3 regions of the Kitasatospora sp. NPDC057518 genome follow, and region 1 is predicted to be linked to each of the others. Evidence: riboswitches for the same ligand, from Rfam matches in the RefSeq annotation. Region 1 holds a riboswitch; each other region holds the start of a gene.
The links. Region 1 has a riboswitch for thiamine pyrophosphate ahead of ACFU7Z_RS09480 (purine-cytosine permease family protein). Riboswitches for the same ligand answer to the same signal wherever they lie in the genome.
Positions count from the first base shown of each region.

Region 2: another riboswitch for thiamine pyrophosphate. It lies ahead of thiO (glycine oxidase ThiO); the one in region 1 lies ahead of ACFU7Z_RS09480 (purine-cytosine permease family protein).
Region 3: another riboswitch for thiamine pyrophosphate. It lies ahead of thiC (phosphomethylpyrimidine synthase ThiC); the one in region 1 lies ahead of ACFU7Z_RS09480 (purine-cytosine permease family protein).

Region 1 is NZ_JBHVEU010000064.1:1,212-8,772, forward strand. It holds gene ACFU7Z_RS09455 (FAD-binding oxidoreductase) at 1-1,169, opposite strand, end outside; gene ACFU7Z_RS09460 (MFS transporter) at 1,410-2,627, opposite strand; gene ACFU7Z_RS09465 (MerR family transcriptional regulator) at 2,673-3,500, opposite strand; tRNA gene ACFU7Z_RS09470 (tRNA-Ser) at 3,630-3,717, opposite strand; gene ACFU7Z_RS09475 (S1C family serine protease) at 3,781-5,580, opposite strand; TPP riboswitch at 5,847-5,991, shown strand; gene ACFU7Z_RS09480 (purine-cytosine permease family protein) at 5,984-7,402, shown strand; gene ACFU7Z_RS09485 (glycerophosphodiester phosphodiesterase) at 7,512-7,561, shown strand, end outside.
Region 2 is NZ_JBHVEU010000119.1:6,460-14,020, forward strand. It holds gene pknB (Stk1 family PASTA domain-containing Ser/Thr kinase) at 1-834, opposite strand, end outside; gene ACFU7Z_RS15035 (thiazole synthase) at 919-1,716, opposite strand; gene thiS (sulfur carrier protein ThiS) at 1,720-2,004, opposite strand; gene thiO (glycine oxidase ThiO) at 2,001-3,176, opposite strand; TPP riboswitch at 3,180-3,292, opposite strand; gene ACFU7Z_RS15050 (NAD(P)/FAD-dependent oxidoreductase) at 3,376-4,584, shown strand; gene ACFU7Z_RS15055 (Rv2175c family DNA-binding protein) at 4,637-5,002, shown strand; gene thiE (thiamine phosphate synthase) at 5,002-5,655, shown strand; gene ACFU7Z_RS15065 (polyprenyl synthetase family protein) at 5,746-6,936, opposite strand; gene metF (methylenetetrahydrofolate reductase [NAD(P)H]) at 7,134-7,561, shown strand, end outside.
Region 3 is NZ_JBHVEU010000135.1:2,535-10,095, reverse strand. It holds gene ACFU7Z_RS16420 (SRPBCC domain-containing protein) at 1-311, opposite strand, end outside; gene ACFU7Z_RS16415 (DUF5994 family protein) at 517-966, opposite strand; gene ACFU7Z_RS16410 (CBS domain-containing protein) at 1,274-1,714, shown strand; gene ACFU7Z_RS16405 (helix-turn-helix domain-containing protein) at 1,730-2,527, opposite strand; gene ACFU7Z_RS16400 (VOC family protein) at 2,641-2,997, shown strand; gene ACFU7Z_RS16395 (SRPBCC family protein) at 3,015-3,446, shown strand; gene thiC (phosphomethylpyrimidine synthase ThiC) at 3,505-5,319, opposite strand; TPP riboswitch at 5,314-5,448, opposite strand; gene ACFU7Z_RS16385 (PKD domain-containing protein) at 5,688-7,561, shown strand, end outside.

The DNA.
Region 1 (7,561 bases):
CGGGCCGCCTCCTCCTCGTCCGAGGCGTCGAAGATGACGATCGGGTGGGTGTTGCCGTCCCCCGCGTGACTGACCACCCCGATGGTCAGCCCGTGCCGCTCGGCGATCACCGCGACACCGTTCAGCATCTCCGCCAGCCGGGAGCGCGGCACCGCCACGTCGTCGATCATCGTGGTGCCCAGCCGGTCCAGCGCGGGCAGCGCCATCCGCCGGGCGGCCAGCAGCAGATCGGACTCCGCCTCGTCCTCGGCCGGCACCACCTCCGTCGCCCCGGCCTCCCGGCACAGCCGCGCGACCCGGGCCAGCTCGGCCACCCGGTCCGGCCCGTCGAAGGCCACCAGCAGCAGCGCCTGGGTGGACTCCGGCAGCCCCATCCGCCCCAACTCGTTGACGGCCCGCACCGAGACCGCGTCCATCAGCTCCATCAGCGACGGGGTCAGACCCCGAGCCATCACCTCGCAGACCGCCGCCCCGGCCGTGTCCGCGCTCGGGAACTCCGCCGCCAGCGCCAGCTGCGGGGCGGGCGCCGGCCGCAGCGACAGAACCGCCCGGACCACCACCCCGAGCGTCCCCTCCGAGCCGACGAACAGCCTGGTCAGGTCGTACCCGGCCACGCCCTTCGCCGTCCGACGGCCGGTGGACAGCAGCCGCCCGTCCGCCAGCACCACGTCCAGCCCGAGCACGTACTCGCTGGTGACCCCGTACTTCACGCAGCAGAGCCCACCGGCCCCCGTACCGATGTTGCCGCCGATCGTGCAGGACTCCCAGCTCGACGGATCCGGCGGATACGAGAGGCCCAACTCCTCCACAGCCCTGGACAGTTCGGCGTTCACCACACCGGGCTCGACCACCGTGATCCGGTTCACCGGGTCGATCTCCAGGATCCGGTTCAGCTTCACCAGCGACAGCACGACGCAGCCGTCCACCGCGTTCGCCGCACCCGACAGCCCGGTCCGGGCGCCCTGCGGCACCACCGGGACGCGCAGCTCGGTCGCGGTGCGCAGCACGTGCCGCACCTGCTCGACCGTCTCCGGGAACACCACCGCCGCGGGCTGCCCGGCCGCACAGAAACCCGCCATGTCGTGGCGGTACGCGGCGGTCACGTCCGGGTCCACCACGACGGCCCCGTCCGGGAGGCCCTGCACCAGTCGGTCCGTCAGATCACTCATCGCCGCCTCCACTCGCCGCCCGACCGCCTCCACCTCCGCACTCTGCCCGGACGGCAGGGGGCCGGCAAGTGGGCCACGGGAAGGGGCGGGCGCCGGGACGGGCAGGGGCAGGTGAACGGGCGGGAGGACGAGGCACCGCCCGGACGGCAGGGGGCGGGCGGGCACCGGGGCTGGCGGCAAGGGCCGCCGTACGGGGAGGTGCCGGCCGGATCCCGGGGCCGGCGCGGGCGACCGGTCGGCTCAGGCCCGGCGGAGGGTCGGAGTGACCAGGGCGGTGAGGCCGGCCGCGGCGGTGGCGAGCGCGCAGAGGAAGGTGGGCGGGGCGGCGCCCGCCGCGTCCGCGAGCAGGCCCAGCAGGGCGTTCGAGAGCACCAGGGCCAGGCTCTGCACGAGCGTCAGCAGGGCCTGGACCCGCGAGAGATGGGTCGGCGGCGCGCCGGTCAGCACCAGCGGGCCGAGGTGGCAGGCGAAGAGCCCCGAGCCGAGGCCCGCCACCGTACTGCCGGCCACCGCCGCCACCGGCCCCGCGGCCAGGGCCAGCAGCGCGATCCCCGCCGACGCCGTACAGAGCCCGGCGGCCGCCCCCACGCCGGCCCGGGGCAGCGCGCCCCGTCGGGCGACCAGGACGGCCACCGCCAGCACCCCGGCCGCCTGCCCGCCGCTCACCAGTCCCGCCGTCCCGGCCGACCAGCCGTGCGCCCGGGCGAGCAGCGGGCCGAGCAGCGACACCACCGGCAGCAGCGCCCCGGCCGCCGCACCGGTGAGCAGCAGCGCGGCCCGCAGCAGCGGGTCGGCCAGGGCGAGCCGGACGCCGGACGCGGCCTCGCTCAGCAGGCCGGCCCGCGGACCGGACGGCCCGTCCGCCCCGGGGCGGACCCGCAGCAGGACCAGCAGCACGACCCCGAAGCTCACCGCGTCCACGAGTGCCGCGCCGGGCAGCCCGCCGGCCGCGACCAGCAGGCCGCCGAGCGGCGCCCCGAGCAGGACGGCGCCCTGCCCGCCGGCCTGCCGCAGGGCGAGCGCCCGGGGCAGCCGGTCGGCGGGCACCAGCCTGCGCGGCATCGAACCGCTCGCCGGGAGGTGGAAGGCGTCGACCGTCCCGATCACGGCCGCCGCCGCGACCAGGAGCCAGAGCGGTGTGCCCCGGTCGGCCGCGACCAGCGCCAGCGCGGCGGTCGCGGCCAGCATCACCGTGTCCCCGACGAGCATCACCCGACGGGCGCCGAACCGGTCCGCGACCGCGCCGCCCAGCAGGACCAGCGCGGTGCGCGGCACCGTGACCGCCGTCAGGACCAGCCCGGCCGCGCCGCCGCCGTGCGCGGAGGCGGCCCAGCCGAGGGCGAAGTACAGCGCGGCGTCGCCCAGCAGTCCGGCCTGGACCCCGGCCAGCCAGAGCAGGTACGTCCGGGGCAGCGCGGCCCGCGAACCGACGTCGGCGGTGGCAGCGGCAGTGGTCATGCCCGGTGACGCTAGGACCCTCGACCGGGTCGAGGGCAAACCCGGCTACCCGCGGACCACCGGCTCCTGGAGCTCGGTGACCCATCCCGCCGGGTCCTCCGGGCACTCCAGGTACAGCTCCCGGGCGTAGCCGGCCGAGCGGTAGCCGTTCTCCTCGATGAAGCGGGCCAGCTCCTGGCCCGCGCCCAGGACCTCGTCCATCGGGCCGCGGTGCACGATCGTCGCCGCCTCCCCGATCGGCGGCAGGTCGACCACCTCGAAGTCGTGCGCGCCCGCCCGCACCGACGGGCCGACCGGGACGGCGGCCCCGACCAGCACCGAGCCGTTGCCCTCCGGGGCGTCCTGGTAGTGGGCGACGGACGGGCCGGCCGCCTCGATCCCGGCCCCGGCCAGCCGCCGGCACAGCTCGGCGAACAGCGGCCCGATCACCGGCCCGATGTCCTCCGGCTCGTAACTCGCGGCCACACCGGTCAGTTGGGCCACCCGGACGGACGGCACCGGCTTCACCACGACATCCCGCACGGACATGGTCCCCTCGCTCTCGATCGTCCGGAGCCTCGCCTCCACCCGGGCCAGCCGCAGCTCGTCGGCCGCGATCGCCGCGGCGAGCTGGGCCCGCCGCAACCGCAGCATCCCGCGCAGCTCGGCCGCGTCCACCCGCTCGTCCAGGACGGCCCGCACCTGCTGCAGGGTGAACCCGAGCTCCTTGAGCGCGATCACCCGGTTGAGCCGGGCCAGTTGGGACGCCTCGTAGAAGCGGTAGCCGCTGACTGGGTCCACCCGGGCGGGCCGCAGCAGCCCGATCGCGTCGTAGTGGCGCAGCATCCGCACCGACACCCGGCCGTGGCTGGCGAAGTCTCCGATGTTCAACATGGTGCGACCACTCCACCCCCTGCCACCGTGTCAGGGTCAACCCCCGCCCCCGCCCGTGGCCCGGGAAACACCGAGGGCGGGTGCCGAGTGGTCTCGGCACCCGCCCTGAGCAGGTGGTTCTCCTACCGGCGGAGAGCGTGGGATTCGAACCCACGGTACGGGGTCACCGCACGACAGTTTTCAAGACTGTTCCCTTAGGCCGCTCGGGCAGCTCTCCAGGCGGAGGTCAGCCTAACGGGTCCGGCGGGGTTCGGTGCACACGTTTCGGTGCGGGCGGGGGTTACGGCTGGTCGCCCTCGCGCTGGCCGAGAGTGACCTTGGTGGTGAGGGTCTGGCCGTTGCGGGTGTACTCGACGTCGACGGTCTCGCCGGGCTTGTGCGTCCAGATCCGGCTGACCAGGGCGGGGCCGTTGTCGATCGGGACGCCGCCGAGCTTGGTGATGACGTCGCCCGGCTTGAGGCCGGCCTTGTCGGCCGCGCCGCCGGGGGTGACGGCGGGCTGGCCCTGGATGTCCTTGGTCTGGATCTGCGCGCCGTCGCCCTTGTAGTCGTCGTTGCGCAGCACGTCGAGCTTGGCGTAGACCGGCTTGCCGGTCTTGATCAGGGTGTCCGCGACCCACTTGGCCTGGTTGATCGGGATGGCGAAGCCCAGGCCGATGCTGCCGGCCCGGCCGTTGGCGGAGGCGTTGGACTGGATCGCCGAGTTGATGCCGATCACCGCGCCGCCGGAGTCGAGCAGCGGGCCGCCGGAGTTGCCGGGGTTGATGGAGGCGTCGGTCTGCAGGGCGTTCATGTACGAGGCCTGCGAGCCGGTGTCGTCGCCGGAGGCCACCGGGCGGTCCTTGGCGCTGATGATGCCGCTGGTGACGGTGGACTCCAGGCCGTACGGCGCACCGATCGCGACGGTGGCGTCGCCGACGTTGACCTTGTCGGAGTCGGCCAGCGGCAGCGGGGCCAGCTTGCTCTTGGGCGGGTTGTCGATCTTGACCACGGCGACGTCGTAGCCCTCGGCGTGGCCGAGCACCGAGGCGCTGTAGGAGCTGCCGTCGGCGAACTTGACGGTCAGTTTGCCGCCGCTGAGGGTCGGCGCGACGACGTGGTTGTTGGTGAGGATGTGGCCCTCGGTGTCGAAGACGAAGCCGGTGCCGGTGCCCGATTCGCCGTTGCCCTGCGCCTTGATGGTGACGACGCTGGGCAGCGCCTTCTGCGCGATGGCGGCGATCGAGCCGGGGACGGGCTCGTTCTTCTGGGTGTCGCTGGCCTGGACGGTGGTGCTGCGGTGGTCGTTCGCGGAGCTCCTGCGGTCGGAACTGTCGGAGACGGACACGCCGAGCGCGCCGCCGGCCACACCGGCGACCAGCGCGACGGCCGCGATCAGGGCGACCAGGCCGCCGCGCTTCTTGCGCGGGCCGCCGGGGCCGCCGGGGTACTCCGCCGGGTAGCCGAGCGGGCCGGCCGGGCCGCCGGGGTAGCCGGCGCCGCCGGAGGTGGAGTCGTGGGTGGGGCCCCAGCCGCCGAGCGGCTGGCCGGCCCCGAAGGGGTGGTGGCCGTGCGCGGCGGGGGCGGCGGGCGCGGCCGGAGCGGCGCCGTACCCCTCGTGGGCGCCGGCGGCGGGGACGCCGTGGGTCGGGGTGGCGTACGGGTTGCCGGCCGGCGGCAGGGCCGGGGCGGCGGGTGCGGCGGCCACCGGGGCGGGCGGAACGGGCGGCAGGACCGGCGGCGGCGCGTCGATGTAGCCGGTGGCCGGGTCGACGGCCGGCTCCTCGACGGCGAGTACGGCGGGTGCGGCGGGTGCCACGGGCTCGGCGGGTGCCTCCGGTGCGGGCACCTTGGTGAAGGCGACGGTGGGCTTGTGCCCACCCCCGGCCGGGACCTCCTCGGCCGGAACGGCGTCGGCGGACGGCGCCGCCTCGGCGGCGGCCTCGACCGCGCCCGCCTCCGGCTCGGGCACCCGCCGGAACGCCATGGTCGGGTTGTGCCCGCCCTGAGCGGGGCCCGCGGCAGCGGACTCGGCCGCCCCCGGCCCGGCGGGCTGCTCCCCCTGCGGCCCGGTGGGCCCAACCTCGCGCTCGGTGCTCACGGACGACCTCCATAGCTGGCAGAACCAAGGACCATAGTTTTTCGCACTGTCGATTCGTTTGCCGTAAGGACCCCTCTGAAGAACTCATAAGAATCCTTAGCCGGCACCGACACCGGCACTGGCGTCAGCACCCTCAGCGGCACTGACACCGGCTCCGGCACCTGTACCGACGGCCGGGGCTCCCCTCCCCGTCGGGCGTCCGCGATGCGGACCGCCCCGCCCTCGGCCTTGGGCGTCGGCACCCGCGCCGGTTAGCCTGGCGCTCCAAACTGACACGCGGGAGCTTGGACCCACCAGGCTGAGAGTGCGCATGTCGACCGTACGCCACACGAGTGACGGACGTTCGAGGGGGCGCTGACCGCCGGAACCTGTCCGGGTAATGCCGGCGTAGGGAGTATCGGCCATGCCGCCTGCTTCGCCATCCTCTTCTTCGGGTACGAACGCCTCCGACTCCGGCGCGAACGCCCCCGCGCCGGGCGCGACCGCCCTCCTGGAACGCGCCGAGCACGTCGAAGCGCCCCTGGTCCTGGACACCGAACCGCCGCGCACGCTGCGCTTCCGGGACCACTTCGCGCTCTGGATGAACCTGGGCGTCAGCCTGATCGGCTTCTCCACCGCCGCCACCGTGCTCGGCGCCCCCGGCAGCGAGCTGTCGCTGGCCGCCGCGGTGACCGCGATCACGATCGGTACGGCGGTCGGCACCGCGATGCTCGCCGTGGCCGCGCTGATCGGCGCCCGCACCGGCGCCCCCGCGATGGCGAACCTGCGCGGGCTGTTCGGCACCCGGCTGTCCTACCTGCCGACGGTGCTGAACATCGTGCAGTGCATCGGCTGGGGCGTCTTCGAGCTGCTGACCATCTCGGCGGGCGCGCAGACCGTCGCGCACACCACCGGCTACCGCTGGCTGTTCGTCCTGCTCGCGGGCGCGCTGACCACCGCGCTGACCATCTGGCCGCTGGGCTCGATCGCGGTGCTGCGCCGCTTCGTGGCCGGAGCGGTCGCGGTGGCGATGGTGTACTTCACCGTCCAGCTGGGCCGCCAGGGCGTGCCGGACCCGGGCGCGGGCAACTGGCACGGCTTCCTCGGCGCCACCGACGCGATGATCGCGGTGTCGGTCTCCTTCGTCCCGCTGGCCGCCGACTACACCCGGCACTCGCGCACCCCGCGCTCGGCGTTCTGGGGCAGCTTCTCCGGCTACACGGTCGCCCAGGTCTGGTGCTACGTGCTCGGCCTGATGGCGCTGCTGCAGTCGGACGGCGACCCGAACCGGATCTTCGACTCCTTCCTCGGGGTCTGGGCCGGCTGGCTGTTCCTGCTGGTGCTGGTGCTGCGCGAGACCGACCAGTCCTTCGCCAACGTGTACTCGACCGCGATGTCGGTGCAGAACCTGCTGCCGAAGGTGGACCGCCGGGTGCTCTCCGGCGCGATCGGCGTGCTGATCACCGTGCTGGCGCTGCAGATCGACGAGTTCACCGACACCTACTACGGCTTCCTCGGCCTGATCGGCTCGGTGTTCGTGCCGCTGCTGGCGGTGCTCGTGGTGGACTACTTCCTCGGCGCCGGCCGGCGCGGCTGGAACCTCTCCGCCGACGCGCCGTCCCGCTGGCTGATGCTGCTGCCGTGGGCCCTGGGCTTCGCGGTCTACCAGTTCATCGCGCCGACCAAGGTCGCGGACTGGTGGACGGACTTCTGGACCTCCGCCCAGGAGGCGCTGCACTTCACCCCGCAGGAGTGGACCTCGGCCTCGCTGTTCGCCTTCCTGGTGCCGGCCCTGGCCACCTGGGCGCTCACCCCGCTCGGCCGCCGCGCCGTCCGGGGCTGACGGAGCGGAGCGAGCGGGGGCCCGAGCGGGCCCCGCAGGTGCGGAGACGGCCCCACAGGTTGGGGCCGTCTTTGTCCGCGCTTCACCTCCGCCGCCTATCGTTGGGCCTGTGACCAGCCCAGACCTGTCCTCGGCGGCGGCGCGCACCGTGCCGCCCGT
Region 2 (7,561 bases), on a different contig from region 1:
GGCGAGCAGCTCGACCGCGTCGTACGGGCGGGCGCCGGCGGACCGGGCGCAGGCGGCGGCCACTATCGCGTCCAGCTCGGGGCCGACGGCGGGGGCGACCAGCGAGGGGGCCGGGACGTCCTCGTGCAGGTGCTTGTACATGACCTGGACGGGGTTGTCGCCGGTGTGCGGGCGGCGGCCGGTGAGCATCTCGTACAGCAGGATGCCGGACGCGTAGACGTCCACCCGCTGGTCGGTGGGGGCGTCCGGGAGGATCTGCTCGGGGGCCAGGTAGGAGACGGTGCCCATGACCGTGCCGCCGGTCGCGGTGGTGGTCGAGGTGGGCGCGCCGTCGGCGCTGCCGAGCACCCGGACCAGGCCGAAGTCGGCGACCTTGACCAGGCCGCCCTCGGTGATCAGCACGTTCTCGGGCTTGACGTCGCGGTGGACCAGTCCGGCCCGGTGGGCGGCGCCGAGCGCGGCGAGCACCGGCTCCAGCACGTCCAGCGCGGCCCGGACGGACAGCGCGCCGCGGTCGCGCAGCAGGTCGCGCAGGGTGCGGCCGGGCACGTACTCCATGGCGAGGAAGACGTGGCCGCCGTCCGCGCCCTGGTCGAAGACGTTGACCACGTTGGGGTGGGTGAGCCTGGCGACCGCCTTGGCCTCGCGGATGAAGCGGGCGGTGAAGCCCTCGTCACCGGCCAGCGAGGGGTGCATCACCTTGAGCGCGACCACCCGGTCCAGCCGGGTGTCGGTGCCCCGGTAGACGGTGGACATCCCGCCGGTCGCGATCCGCTGCTCGACCCGGTACCGGTTGTCGAGCAGGGCGCCGATCAGGGGGTCGTGCAGTGCCATGTCCACTCGGAGAGTCTAGGGTGCGGGACCGCCCGGTCCCGGCGGACACCGCCTCCGGGACCGGCTTGTGACATGCGCGACGGTTCAGAACGCCGGGTGCTCGCGGGTGTCCAGGTCGGCCCGGCCGGCCATCGCGGAGGAGGCCTCGGCGTGGAAGCGGCGCGGGATCCGGCCGGCCCGGTGGGCGAGCCGGCCCGCCTCGGCGGCGTGCCGCATCGCCTCGGCCATCAGCACCGGGTCCTGAGCCCTGGTCACCGCGGAGGCGAGCATCACCGCGGCGCAGCCCAGCTCCATCGCCAGCGCCACGTCGGAGGCGGTGCCGGCGCCCGCGTCCAGGATCACCGGGACGCCCGCGCCCTCCACGATCAGCTGGAAGTTGTGCGGGTTGCGGATGCCCAGGCCCGAACCGATCGGCGAGCCCAGCGGCATGATGGCCGCGCAGCCGACGTCCTCCAGCTTGCGGGCCAGCACCGGGTCGTCGTTGGTGTACGGCAGGACGGTGAAGCCGTCGTCGACCAGCGTCTCGGCGGCGTCCAGCAGCTCGATCGGGTCGGGCAGCAGGGTGCGCTCGTCGGCGATCACCTCCAGCTTGACCCAGTCGGTGCCGAGCGCCTCGCGGGCCAGCCGGGCGGTCAGCACGGCCTCGCCGGCGGTGAAGCAGCCGGCCGTGTTGGGCAGCACCCGGATGCCGTTGCGGGTCAGCACGTCCAGGACGGAGCCCTGGGTGGTGGCGTCGACCCGGCGCATCGCGACGGTGGTCAGCTCGGTGCCGGAGGCGAGCAGCGCGCGCTCCAGGACCTCCAGGCTGGGGGCGCCGCCGGTGCCCATGATCAGTCGGGAGGAGAAGGCCGTCCCGGCGATGGTCAGCAGATCGTCGGCCATGGCTCAGCCTCCCTGGACGGCGGTGAGGATCTCGATCCGGTCGCCGGTGCCCAGTGCCGTCCCGGGCCACGAACCGCGCGGCACCACGGCCTCGTTGAGCGCGGCGGCGACGCCGGTGTTGGCGGCGCTGACGGAGGCCACCAGCTCGGCGAGGGTGGTCGTGGCGGGCACCCGGCGGGGCTCGCCGTTGACGGTCAGGGCGATCTCGGCCGGGGCGACCGGGTTCGGGGCGTCCTCGTGCACGGCGTTCTCGTCTGGGGCGTGCTCGTTCGGGGCGATCTCGGTCATGCGGAGGCCTTCGCGACGGGGGATTCGGAGGAGAACCGGGTGGGGGTGAACGGCCTTGCGAGCTCGGGGACTTCACCGGTGACCAGGTACTCGGAGACCAGGTCGGCGGTCACCGGGGTGAGCAGCACGCCGTTGCGGTAGTGGCCGGTGGAGGCGACCAGCCCGGGCAGCGGGGTCGGGCCCAGCAGCGGGGCGTTGTCCGGCGAGCCGGGGCGCAGTCCGGCCGAGGTCTCGCGCAGCGGGAGTTCGGTGATCCCCGGGACCAACTCGTGGGCGTCCCGCAGGAGTTCGTACACCCCGCCGGCGGTGACGGTGGTGTCGTAGCCCTGCTCCTCGGTGGTCGCGCCGACGACCAGTTCGCCGTTCTCCCGGGGGACCAGGTACAGGTGCCGGCCGCGGACCACGGCGCGGACGTTGCGGGAGAGGAACGGCCGGTAGGCCTCCGGCACGTGCAGCCGCAGCACCTGCCCCTTCACCGGGCGGATCGCGGGCAGCACCCCCTCGGGCAGACCGGGCAGCCGGTGGCTGTGCGGGCCGGCGGCGAGCACGACCTGGTCGGCGGTCACGGTCTCGTCGGTGCTCAGCCGGGCGCCGGTCGCGCGGCCGTCCTCGACCAGCAGCTCGACGGCCTCGGCGCGGTGCAGCAGGACGCCCGCGCGCCCGCAGGCGGCGACCAGGGCGGTGAGCAGGCGTCGGGGGTCCACCTGGTGGTCGTCCGCGGCGTGCAGGGCGCCGCGGACGGCGGGGGCCAGCATCGGCTCCAGCCTGCGGGCCTCCCGGCCGGTCAGCCAGGTCGAGTCCAGGCCCAGCCGCTGGTGGAAGGCGTACAGCTCGCGCAGTTCCTCGCGGTCGTCGGAGTCCAGCGCGACGGCGATCGTGCCGCAGCGGCGGTAGCCGGTGTCCAGGCCGCCGCTCGCCTCGGAGAGTTCGGCGGCGAAGGTCTCGTACCGCTCGTTCGAGGCCATCCCGAGGCGCAGCAGCGGCTCCTCGCCGTACTGGAGCTCGGTGACCGGGGCGAGCATCCCGGCCGCGACCCCGGCGGCCCCGCCGCCGTGGGCGGGGTCGACCACGATCACGTTCCGCGCCCCGCGCCGCGCGGTGCGCCAGGCGACGGCGAGGCCGATGACGCCCCCGCCGATCACCAGCACGTCGGCATGGGTGCCTGATGGCAAGCGTGACAAGGCTGCTCTTCTCCCTTCGCCGGTATGACCCGGATCAGGTTCGGACGGTCGCAGGCCGTGTCAGCCCGCCTCTCAGCCCGGTCCGCCGGGCTCCCGTGTGGTCCTCCCACCTTAACGCCGGGGGTCGGCCCGGCCGAAGGCCCGTACGCGGGGCGGACGGCCCGGAGGCCGCCGCGTCGCGCTGAGTACAGTGGCGGGCGTGGCAGAGCTGAGCGGAACGGATCGGGTGGTCGTCGTCGGAGCCGGGCTGGCCGGGGCGCAGTGCGCCCTCAAGCTGCGGCAGGGCGGCCGGCAGGGGCGGATCACGCTGGTCGGCGAGGAGCCGCACGCGCCGTACGACCGGCCGCCGCTCTCCAAGGACGTGCTGCTCGGCAAGGCCGACTCCACCGCCCTGGACATCGACTACGGGCAGCTCGGCATCGAGCTGCTCACCGGCCGCCGCGCCACCGGCCTCACCCCCGGCGTGCTGCACACCGACGGCGGCGACCTCCCGTACGGCTCGCTGGTGATCGCCACCGGCGCCGTGCCGCGCGCCCTGCCCGGCGCCGAGCGGGCACACCTGCTGCACACCCTGGACGACGCCCTGGCGCTGCGCGCGCTGCTGCGCCCCGGGCTGCGGCTGGTGCTGGTCGGCGCGGGCTGGATCGGCGCCGAGGTGTCCACCGCGGCCCGCGCGGCGGGCTGCGAGGTGACGGTGGTCGAGGCCGGTCCGGCGCCGCTGCCCGGCGCGCTGCCGACGGAGCTCGGCTCGGCGATGGCCGCCTGGTACGCCGAGGCCGGGGTCGAGCTGCGCTGCGGGGTCGGCGTGGCCGCCGTCGAGCCCGGCGCGGTGCTGCTGGCGGACGGCTCGCACCTGCCCGCCGACGAGGTGGTGGTCGGCATCGGGGCCCGCCCCGCGACCGGCTGGCTGGCCGGCTCCGGGGTCGAGCTGGACGCGACCGGCGCCGTCGTGGTGGACGGGCGGCTGCGCACCTCGGTGCCCGGGGTCTTCGCGGCCGGCGACTGCGTCAGCTACCCCTCGGCCCGGGCCGGCGCCCGGCTGGCCGTCCAGCACTGGGACCACGCGCTGCGGTCCGGCGAGGCGGTGGCCGCCGTCGTCCTGGGCGCGGACGCGCCGGCCTACGACCCGGTGCCGTACTTCTGGTCCGAGCAGTTCGGGCGGATGGTCCAGTACGCCGGCCGGCACGCCGAGGGCGACGAGCTGGTCCGGCGCGGCGACCCGCGGGGCGCCGACTGGTCGGTGCTCTGGCTGCGCGACGGCGTGCCGAGCGCGCTGCTGACCGTGGACCGGCCGCGCGACCTGGCCCAGGGGCGGCGGCTGATCGAGCGCGGCACCGCGCTGGACCCGGCCCGGGCGGCCGACCCCGCGGTACCGCTGAAGGCGGCCGTCGCGGGGTAGGCGCGGGGCAGGTCTGGTGCGCGGTGGGCCGCGGAGGTGGCAGTCTGGTGGCGTGAGTGAGATCGAAAGCAAGATTGAATCCCTGGTCACCGACTGGATGTACCTGCCCGACATCTCGGAGCAGTGGGGGGTCCGGGTCACCGAGGTGCGTGACCTGGTCAAGAACGGCGGCCTGATCGCCGTCCGGCGCGGCCCCAACAAGTCGCTGCAGGTCCCGGCCGCGTTCATCGACGGCCCGGGCCTGGTCAAGCACCTGTCCGGCACCCTGACCGTCCTGCGGGACTGCGGGTACAACGACGCGGAGATCCTGGAGTGGCTCTTCACCGAGGACCCGTCGCTGCCCGGCAGCCCGATCCAGGCGCTGCGGGAGAACCGCGGCACCGAGGTGAAGCGCCGCGCCCAGGCGATGCTGATCTGATGGCGGCGGACACGCCGCGCGCCGGGCTCGCCGACGCCCGGCTGTACCTGTGCACCGACGCCCGCCGGGAGCAGGGCGACCTCGCCGAGTTCCTGGACGCGGCGCTGGCGGGCGGGGTGGACATCGTCCAGCTGCGCGACAAGGGCCTGGAGGCCAGGCAGGAGCTGGAGGCTCTGGAGGTCTTCGCCGACGCCTGCCGCCGGCACGGCAAGCTGCTGGCCGTCAACGACCGCGCCGACGTCGCCCACGCGGCCCGGCCGGACGTGCTGCACCTCGGCCAGGACGACCTGCCGGTGCCGGCCGCCCGGGCGATCCTCGGCGAGGACGTGCTGATCGGCCGCTCCTGCCACGCCGAGTCCGAGGTGGACGCGGCGATCGCCGAGCCCGGGGTGGACTACTTCTGCACCGGCCCGGTCTGGCCGACCCCGACCAAGCCGGGCCGCCCGGCCCCGGGCCTCGGCCTGGTCTCGTACGCGGCGAAGCGGGACACCGACCGGCCGTGGTTCGCGATCGGCGGGATCGACCTCGGCAACCTGGACGAGGTGCTCGCCGCCGGTGCCCGCCGGGTCGTCGTGGTGCGGGCCATCACGGCCGCGGCGGACCCCCGGGCGGCCGCCGCCGAGCTGTCCCGCCGGGTGCGCGCCGCGCTCTGAGCCTCCCGGATCCCGGTAGGACCCGCAGGACCCGCAGGACCGGCAGGACCCGTAGGACCGGCCCGGGGCCGTCGCCGCCCGTCAGTGCGTTCAGTACTTGCGGACGGTGGCGGCCTCGGCCAGTGCCAGCAGCACCGTACGGGCCCGCTCGTCGGCGAGCGGCGCCGCCTCCAGCGCGGCCAGCGACTGCCGCATCAGCTCCTCGATCCGGCGCTCCACCAGCTCCGGCGCCCCGCTGCGGGCGACCAGCCCGCGCAGCTCGGCGACCTCCGGGGCCGCCAGGTCCGGCGCGCCCAGCCGCTCGTCCAGGTGCCGGGCGTCGGCGGCCGGCAGGCCCCGCATCGCGTGCGCGACCAGCAGGGTGCGCTTGCCCTCGCGCAGGTCGTCCCCGGCCGGCTTGCCGGTGACGGCCGGGTCCCCGAAGACGCCGAGCAGGTCGTCGCGCAGCTGGAAGGCCTCGCCCAGCGGCAGCCCGAACGCCCCGTACGCCTCGACCAGCTCCGGCCCGGCGCCGGCCAGCAGCGCGCCCACCTGGAGCGGCCGCTCGATGGTGTACTTCGCGGACTTGTAGTGCAGGACGGTCTGCGCCCGCTCCAGCGCGCCCTCGTCCGTCGAGTCGCCGGCCACCGGCTCCAGCACGTCCAGGTACTGGCCGAGCATGACCTCGGTGCGCATCAGGTCGAACACCGGCTTGGCGGCGAGCACGGCGGCGGGCTCCAGGCCGGAGCGCAGGAACAGCTCGTCGCACCAGATCAGCAGCAGGTCGCCGAGCAGCACCGCGGCCGAGGCGCCGTACTGCTCGCGGTCGCCGCGCCAGCCGCTGTCGCGGTGCAGCGCCTCGAAGCGGCGGTGGACCGAGGGCAGGCCGCGGCGGGTGTCGCTGCGGTCCATCAGGTCGTCGTGGACGAGGGCGCTGGCCTGGAGCAGCTCCAGGGCGGCGGCCGCGTTGGCGATCGCCTCGCCGGTCGCGCCCGCGGCCGGGCCGCCGGCGCCGCGCCAGCCCCAGTAGCAGAAGCCCGGGCGCAGCCGCTTGCCGCCGTCCAGCAGGAAGTCGCGCAGCGCGTCGGCGGCGGGGGCCAGCTGGGGCGAGATCTTGTCGAGGAGCACGGACTGGCCGTCCATGAACGCGGCGAGCGCCGCGTTGACACGGGTGCGGACGTCCTCCACGTCCATGGGGTTGGCCGCACTGCCGGCCGCGTTGCCGGCCGCACTGGTGGCCGCACTGGTGGCCGCACTGAGGGCCGAACCGGGGCTGGCCGGCCGGGTGCTGGACGAGGTCACGATGGGGCTCCGCTGGTTCTCTGGGGTGCAGCAAGCGTAGCGGTGCGGCCGGGAACGGCTGTGCGAGCGGCTCGGCCCGGGGTACGGGGGAGGGGCGGCGGAGCCGTTCCGGGGCGAAACGGAACGTCTTCCATCAGTTGTCTCAATAGATGGAATACGGTTGTCCGGCCCCTTCGAACGCCGGATAGCCTGCCAGCATGGCACTCGGAATCGCTTCCACGAGAACGGATCGCGCACTGACGGTGCGCGAACTCCTGGCGGCCGGCAAGCGCTCCTTCTCCTTCGAATTCATGCCGCCCCGCACCGAGGCCGGCGAGCAGAAGCTCTGGGACGCCATCCGCCGGCTCGAACCGCTCGACCCCAACTTCGTCTGCATGACGTACGGCGCCGGCGGCTCCTCGCGCGAGCGCACCGTCAACATGGTCGGCCGGATCGCCACCGAGACCACCCTGACCCCGGTCGCCCACCTCACCGCGGTGGACCACTCGATCGCGGAGCTGCGCAACATCATCGGCCAGTACGCCGACCAGGGCGTGCGCAACGTCCTCGCGGTCCGGGGCGACCCGCCCGGCGACCCGATGGGCGAGTGGGTCAAGCACCCCGAGGGCGTCACCTACGCGTACGA
Region 3 (7,561 bases), on a different contig from region 1:
TCGAGCCCGGTGAAGGTGAGGGTGGACCGCATGCCCGAGCCCTCCTCCACCATCGCGAAGAACTCGCCCGCCCGGATCTCGGTGATCTCCGCCTTCAGCGGGTACCGGTCGCCGGTCTCGTCGACCACCATGGTGCTGTCGTAGCGCCCGCCCTCCTTCGCCTCGATGGTCACGGTGTCCAGCGGCACGTGGGTGCCGACCGGACCCCAGAAGCGGACGAACTGCTCCGGCTCGAAGTACGCCTCGAACGCGGCGGCGGGGGCGCCCGGCAGCTCGCGGGTGATGGTCAGCTCGCCCAGGTTCTCGGTCATCTCGGAATCTCCTCCGTGGTCACGTCTGTCGCTTGCACAGGGGTAGACCGGGACCGCCCCGAGAACTCATCGCTCCCCGCGAAAGTTTTTCCGACGAGTTCTCCGGAGCTCTTCCGACGAGCTCTCCTGAGCCTGACCCGGAGCCGGTGCCCGCTGCCCGCTGCCCGCTGCCCGCTGCCCGCTGCCCGCGCAGCGCCGACGGCCGTCAGCCGAGCAGGAGTTCCGCCGCCGGGGTGTGGTTCCCGGTCGCGGAGGCGCCGGCCATCGCCGAGGCGGCCGTCGTCGGGTCGGTGCCGGGCGGCACCACCAGCAGCAGGAAGTGGTCCTGGAGGCCCCGGGTGACGCTGATCGTCGCGTCGCTGCCCGGGAACCAGTTGATCCTGATCATCAGGCCGTTCGCCATCACGGACCGGGGCACACCGTCCCACGCCGAGGTGTCGAGGCCGACCCGGAGGATGCGCCCGAAGTGGGCGCCGAGCGCGGTGATCAGGTCCGGCAGTTCGGTGCTGACCTGGTTCGAGCGGGGCCACCAGGCCCCGTCGAAGACGCCCTCCCGCGACTGCGTCGGCTCCAGCTCCAGGCGCGGCAGCAGCGGCGCACCGGGCACCGTCCACGGCCCTGTGGGCGAAGGGTTGGGGAGGGGGATCGGCATCATCTGAGGCCGCCCGTCCGGTCCACGAGGGACCCGTCATGACCCAGGGCGACGTCGACGCTGATGCCGGTGTGCGGAATGTCCTTGGCTGCCTCCCACGCTACTCCGCCACGGCCTCCCCCGGGCCGACCGCCGCCCCGCTCTCCGCCCCGTCCCGCGCACCGCCCGCCGCCCCGTCCGCCCGGGGAGTAGCCTCGGAGACATCCAGGGCAACCCGCATCCCGGTCCCGTTCCGGCTTCGTTCTGGGTGAAGGACAGCCCGGCAGGCCCCGCTCCGGCGGGCGGCCGGAGACGGGAAGCGGTGAACGCCGTGACCACTCACTCGCCCCAGCCCGCACGACCCTGCCACGGCCTCACGGTCGCCGATGCCATGGACCCCTGCGACTACCAGATAGCCGACGACAGCACCGTCGACCAGGCCGACGACGTCCTCCGCGGCGCCCACCTCGACTACCTGCTCGTCCGCGGCCACGACGGCCGCTGCGAGGGGCTGGTCACCCGCACCGGACTCCATCCGTTCCTCACCCGCTCCTGGTACGCCGAGCGGACCGCGATCAGCTCGACCACCCACCAGCGAGGCCCGTTCGCCTGGCCGACCATGGGCCTGGCCCTGGCCGCGATCGCCATGCGGATCAAGCACCTCGCGGTCTGGCCCGTCGTCGACGAGGACGGCTACATCCTCGGCGCGCTGACCGCGGACCGCGCCGCCGGCCTGCTCGCCCCCGACCTGGTCGTCACCGTGCCCGCGTGACCCCGCCCCGCCGGCTCATGACGGGCCCGGGCCCGGGGCGAGCAGCCGGCGCAGTGCCGTGGGTGTGTGCCCCACGTGCTCGCGGACGACGCGGGTCAGGTGCGCCTGGTCGGCGAAGCCGAGCTGGGCCGCCAGGGCGGCGAGGCCGGGTTCGCCCTCGACGATCCGGTCCATGGCCCGGGTGACGCGTACGCGGTTGCGGTAGCGGGTCAGCGAGACGCCCGTCTCCCTGGAGAACACCCGGCTCAGCCGGTAGGGCGACACCTCCAGCAGCGCGGCCAGCGCGCAGAGCCCACCGGCCTCCGGGGCCTCCTCGATGATCGCCTCGCGCGCCGCCGCGGCCAGCGCCCGGTCGGCCGGCCTGCCTGCCCGCCGGGCGCGGGCGGTCGGCTCACCGACAGCGGCCGCGACGAGGCGGAGCAGTTCCTCCGCCAGCGCGTAGTCGATGTCGCCGGTGCCCGCGGCGGCGACCAGACGGCGGTGGGCGAGGTCGACGCGCGCGTCGACATACACCGTCGTCGCGGCGGGCGGGCGCCCGAGGAGGGAGGGCTCGAACCTGACCGACGTGCAGACGTCGCCGCCGGCCGGGTGCGCGAAGCGCTCCTGCTCGCCGGGCGCGCCCAGGTAGGCCGTGGTCGCGTCCAGATCGGTGTCGGTGCCGTCGGCCGACCGCCGGAACCTGCCGCGTCGCACCAGCACCAGGCGGTGGTCGTCGCGGCTCTCCGGCTGCGACCACCGGGTGTGGTCGGAGCGGCACCCCACCACGGTCACGGTGAACTCCGGCCGGGCGGCGAGGGTCGATGCGGACAGCATGCCGCGGACGGTACCCGCCGGGTACGACAGGACGGCCCGCAAGGATCTTCAAGACCTCCGGTGCCGTCACCCCGGATGCTGGGGCCCACGTGACGACAGGAAGGGAGCCATCCATGGCCGTCCACGCGGAGCTCACCGCGATCACCATCGACTGCGCCGACCCCCGGGCCCTCGCCGGGTTCTACCGCCAGGTCACCGGCTGGGACCTCGGGCAGGCCGACGACGACTTCGTCCAACTCGGCGCGGGACCGGTCCGGTTGGCCTTCCAGCGGGTCGCCGGCTACCGGGGGCCCGGCTGGCCCGACGCCGCGAAGCACGCCCACCTCGACTTCGCCGTCGCCGACCCCGAGGCCGCGGTGAAGGAGCTGCTCGCGGCGGGGGCGACCAGGCCGGAGTTCCAGCCCGGCGAAGGCGATTGGACCGTTCTCGCCGACCCCGAGGGCCACCTGTTCTGCATCGCTTCGGCCTGACGAGGAGTCGACCACCCATGGCCTCGATCCACAAGGAACTCGTCATCGACGCCCGCCCCGAAGCGGTGTGGTCGGTGCTCAGCGACTACGGCGCGGTGCACGAGCGGCTGGCGCCCGGGTTCGTCACCGACACCGTGCTGAGCTCGGACACGCGCACCGTCACCTTCGCCGACGGCACGATCGTGCTCGAACGGCTCGTCGACCTCGACCACGAGGCGATGCGGGTCGCCTACACGGTCGTCGGCGGCAGCCTCCACCCGTCCCACCACCACGCGTCCATGCAGGCCCTTCCGGAGGCCGGCGGCCGGACGAGGTTCGTGTGGCACACCGACGTCCTGCCCGAGGCCCTGGCCGCACCGATCGCCGAGTCCGTCGAGCACGGTTCGGCGGTGATCCGCCGCACGCTGGAGGCCGCCGCACCGGTCGCCGGCCCCGACGCCGGGAGGTAGCGGAGGACCGCGAAAGCGCCGCCCCGAGCTGATCGGGGCGGCGCTCCGGCGTCCCGGGTCAGTCCACCAGCGGGAGGTAGACCTTGTTGCCCTGGGCCGCGAACTCGGCGGACTTCTCGGCCATGCCGGCCAGCGCCTCGGCGTCGAACTCACTGGAGACGGCGGTGGATCCGTCGCCGTGCTCGTCGCGGATCTTCTGGGAGATCTTCATCGAGCAGAACTTCGGGCCGCACATCGAGCAGAAGTGCGCGGTCTTGGCGGGCTCGGCGGGGAGGGTCTCGTCGTGGAAGTCGCGGGCGGTCTCCGGGTCGAGGGCCAGGTTGAACTGGTCCTCCCAGCGGAACTCGAAGCGGGCGTCGGAGAGGGCGTCGTCCCAGGCCTGGGCGCCGGGGTGGCCCTTGGCCAGGTCGGCGGCGTGGGCGGCGATCTTGTAGGTGATCACGCCGGTCTTGACGTCGTCCCGGTTGGGCAGGCCCAGGTGCTCCTTGGGGGTCACGTAGCAGAGCATCGCGGTGCCCCACCAGGCGATCATCGCGGCGCCGATGCCCGAGGTGATGTGGTCGTAGCCGGGGGCGACGTCCGTGGTCAGCGGGCCGAGGGTGTAGAACGGCGCCTCGTCGCAGATCTCCTTCTGGAGATCCATGTTCTCCCGGATCTTGTTCATCGGGACGTGGCCCGGGCCCTCGATCATCACCTGGACGTCCCGCTCGCGGGCGATCCGGCCGAGCTCGCCGAGGGTCTTCAGCTCGGCGAACTGCGCCTCGTCGTTGGCGTCCGCGATCGAGCCCGGACGCAGGCCGTCACCGAGCGAGAAGGTGACGTCGTAGGAGGCGAGGATGGAGCAGAGCTCCTCGAAGTTGGTGTAGAGGAAGTTCTCCTGGTGGTGGGCCAGGCACCAGGCCGCCATGATCGAGCCGCCGCGCGAGACGATGCCGGTCTTGCGGCGCGCGGTGAGCGGGACGTAGCGCAGCAGCACGCCGGCGTGGACGGTCATGTAGTCGACGCCCTGCTCGCACTGCTCGACGATGGTGTCCCGGTACACCTCCCAGCTCAGCTCCTCGGCGCGGCCGTCCACCTTCTCCAGGGCCTGGTACAGCGGCACGGTGCCGATCGGCACGGGGGAGTTGCGCAGGATCCACTCGCGGGTGGTGTGGATGTTGCGGCCGGTGGAGAGGTCCATGACGGTGTCGGCGCCCCAGCGGGTGGCCCAGGTCATCTTCTCCACCTCCTCCTCGATCGAGGAGGTGACGGCCGAGTTGCCGATGTTGGCGTTGATCTTCACCAGGAAGTTGGTGCCGATGACGGCCGGCTCCACCTCGGGGTGGTTCACGTTGACCGGGATGACGGCCCGGCCGCGGGCCACCTCGGCCCGCACGAACTCGGGCGCCAGGCCCTCGCGCAGCGCCACGAACTCCATCTCCGGCGTCACCACGCCCCGCTTGGCGTAGGCGAGTTGGGTGACGGCGGCACCATCGCGGCCGCGCAGCGGACGGCGCGGGCGGCCGGGGAAGACGGCGTCCAGGTTGCGCAGGTTCCCGCCGCGCGGCGAGGTGTGCTTGATCCCGTCGTCCTCGGGGCGCGACTCGCGGCCGTCGTACTCCTCGACGTCGCCGCGCTGGCGGATCCAGGGGTCCCGCAGCGCGGGCAGGCCGCGCCGCACGTCGGGCTCGTACGACGGGTCGGTGTACGGGCCGGAGGTGTCGTACAGCGGGACGGTCCCGCCGTTGGTGAGCCGCACCTCGCGGTACGGGACGCGCAGGTCGGGGCGCGATCCCTCGCGGTAGGCCTTGTGCCAGGCCGGGGTCGGGTAGCCGGTGCGCTCGCTGCTGGGGGCGCTCCGGACAGACTGCGGCTGTGCTTCGAACGTGGTCATCTGACCTCTACTCCCTACGCCGGCATTACCCGGTCAGGTTCCTGCGGTCGACGCAGCCGTCGGTCCGTCCGTCGACGTCCCGGTCAGCGTCCTCTCAGCCCGGTGCTCCGAGCTCCCGCGTCGCAGGCGGTGTTGCCTGCACACGACGCCCAACACCGTAGCGAGCGGATCGCCGCAGGTCCAGAGCGCCTCACGGGCCGGCGGCCGACCGCGTCCACCGACCCCGCGGCCGAAAGTGTCCTCCCTCGCCCCCATAATGCTCACCAATACTCCGCAGACGCTCCATCAAAGTGTGTACGGCCCAACCGGGTCGCACTCACCCGGGGTTTCGCGGCTTTGACGACTTTTGGGGGAAATGCATCGTGCGCATGCGTCACGTGGCCGGGCTGAGCGCCGCCGTGGTCTCCGCGGTGGTGGGCCTGCCACTGCCTGCGGCCGCGGCCGAGCCGACCGCCGTCCTGTACGTCCAGGGCGGTCTCTGCAAGGACAGCGGACCGGGCACCCAGGCCCAGCCGCTCTGCACCGTCCAGGCCGCCGCCGACCGGGTACTGCCCGGCCAGACCGTGGAGGTCTCGCCGGGCACCTACCCCGAGGATGTGACCGTCCGGCGCTCCGGCGAGCCCGGCAAGCCGATCACCTTCCGCGGCACGGGCCGCATCGGCAAGCTGTCCTCCCTCCCGGGCAGGACGTCGACCTTCCCTGTCATCGCCGGCCCGCTGCGACAGGCGGTGAAGATATCCGGCCAGCACGACGTCGTGTTCTCCGGCTTCGACGTGACCCACTTCGAGCTCGACGGGGTCAGCCGGGTCGAGCTCTCCGGCAACTGGATCGAGCAGCGGGACGACAAGATCGCTCGGCCGGCCGTCGCCGTCACCGGCGCCAGCGACCACGTCCGGATCGAGCGTTCGGTCGTCCGCGCGACCACCGGTGGTGTGAAGGTCGGTGCGGGCATCGCCGGGACGGTGATCGCCGGCAACGACTTCATCTCCTCGCTCGGGGGGCCGGCCGTCTCGGTGACCGACGCACCGGGCACGGTCGTCACCCACAACACCACCAACCTGACACCCGAGGTCACCATCGACCTGGCCGGCTCGTCCGACCACTCGACGATCACCAACAACATCGTGGCCGCGAGCGCCATCCAGGTGGCCGCCGGCTCGACCGACGGAACCACCCTCGACTACAACGCCGTCTGGTCCTACAACCCCGACCGCTGGCCCAGCTACAAGTGGGCTGACGTCGCCTACAAGATGGCCCCAGAGCTACAGGCCGGGACCGGCCAGGGCCAGCACGACGTGAACTACCAGATCCCGTTCGACCTCGATTTCTCGCCCCTGTCGGTGCCCATGTCCTCCGCGGGCAACTGGCAGGCCCGCAGCGTGATCGACTCGGCCGGCCCCGAGGCGCCCGGCGTTCCGACCGTCGACCTGCTCGGCCACGACGCGTTCGACCACGAGGACGTCGCCAACACCGGACCGAACGGCGGGTTTCGCGACCGCGGCGCGTACGAGGTCATCGGCACCCTAAGCGCCAACCTCACGGTGACCCCGGAGAACGACGTCGACCCGCTCGCCGTGACGGTCAGGGCCAACCCCGTCAGCCCCTCGCGGATCACCGGCTACTCCTACGACTTCGGCGACGGCCCGGCCAAGCCGTGGGAGAACCGGTCCTCCGAGCGCCATGTGTACGCCAAGCCCGGCACCTACACCGTGCGGCTGACCATCACCGACGAGTTCGGCACCACCCGAACCGAGGAGCGGAACGTCACCGTCGACTACACCCCGGCCGGCTACACCGCGATCGCGCCGACCCGCATCCTGGACTCCCGCCAGCCCGGCGGCCGCTACCCGCGGCTCGGCCCCGGCGAGACCATCGACCTGGACCTGCGCAACCGCGTCTCCGGCTCGGCCGGCACCCTGGTGCCCCCGGGCGCCACGGCCGTCGTGCTCAACCTGACCGCCACCGAGGGCACCGCCGACAGCCACCTGGACGTCTACCCGTCCGCCGCCGCCCGGCCGACCACCTCGAACGTGAACTTCGGCCCCGGCCAGGACGTCGCCAACCTGGTGACCGTGCCGATCGGCCCGGACGGCAGGGTGGTGGTGCGCAACAACGCGGGCTACGTGCACACCGTCGCCGACGTCCTCGGCTACTTCACGGCCGGCAGCCCCGACCGCTTCACCTCCGTCGCCCCGGCCCGGCTGCTCGACACCCGCTCCGACGCCACCCCGCTGACCGGAGG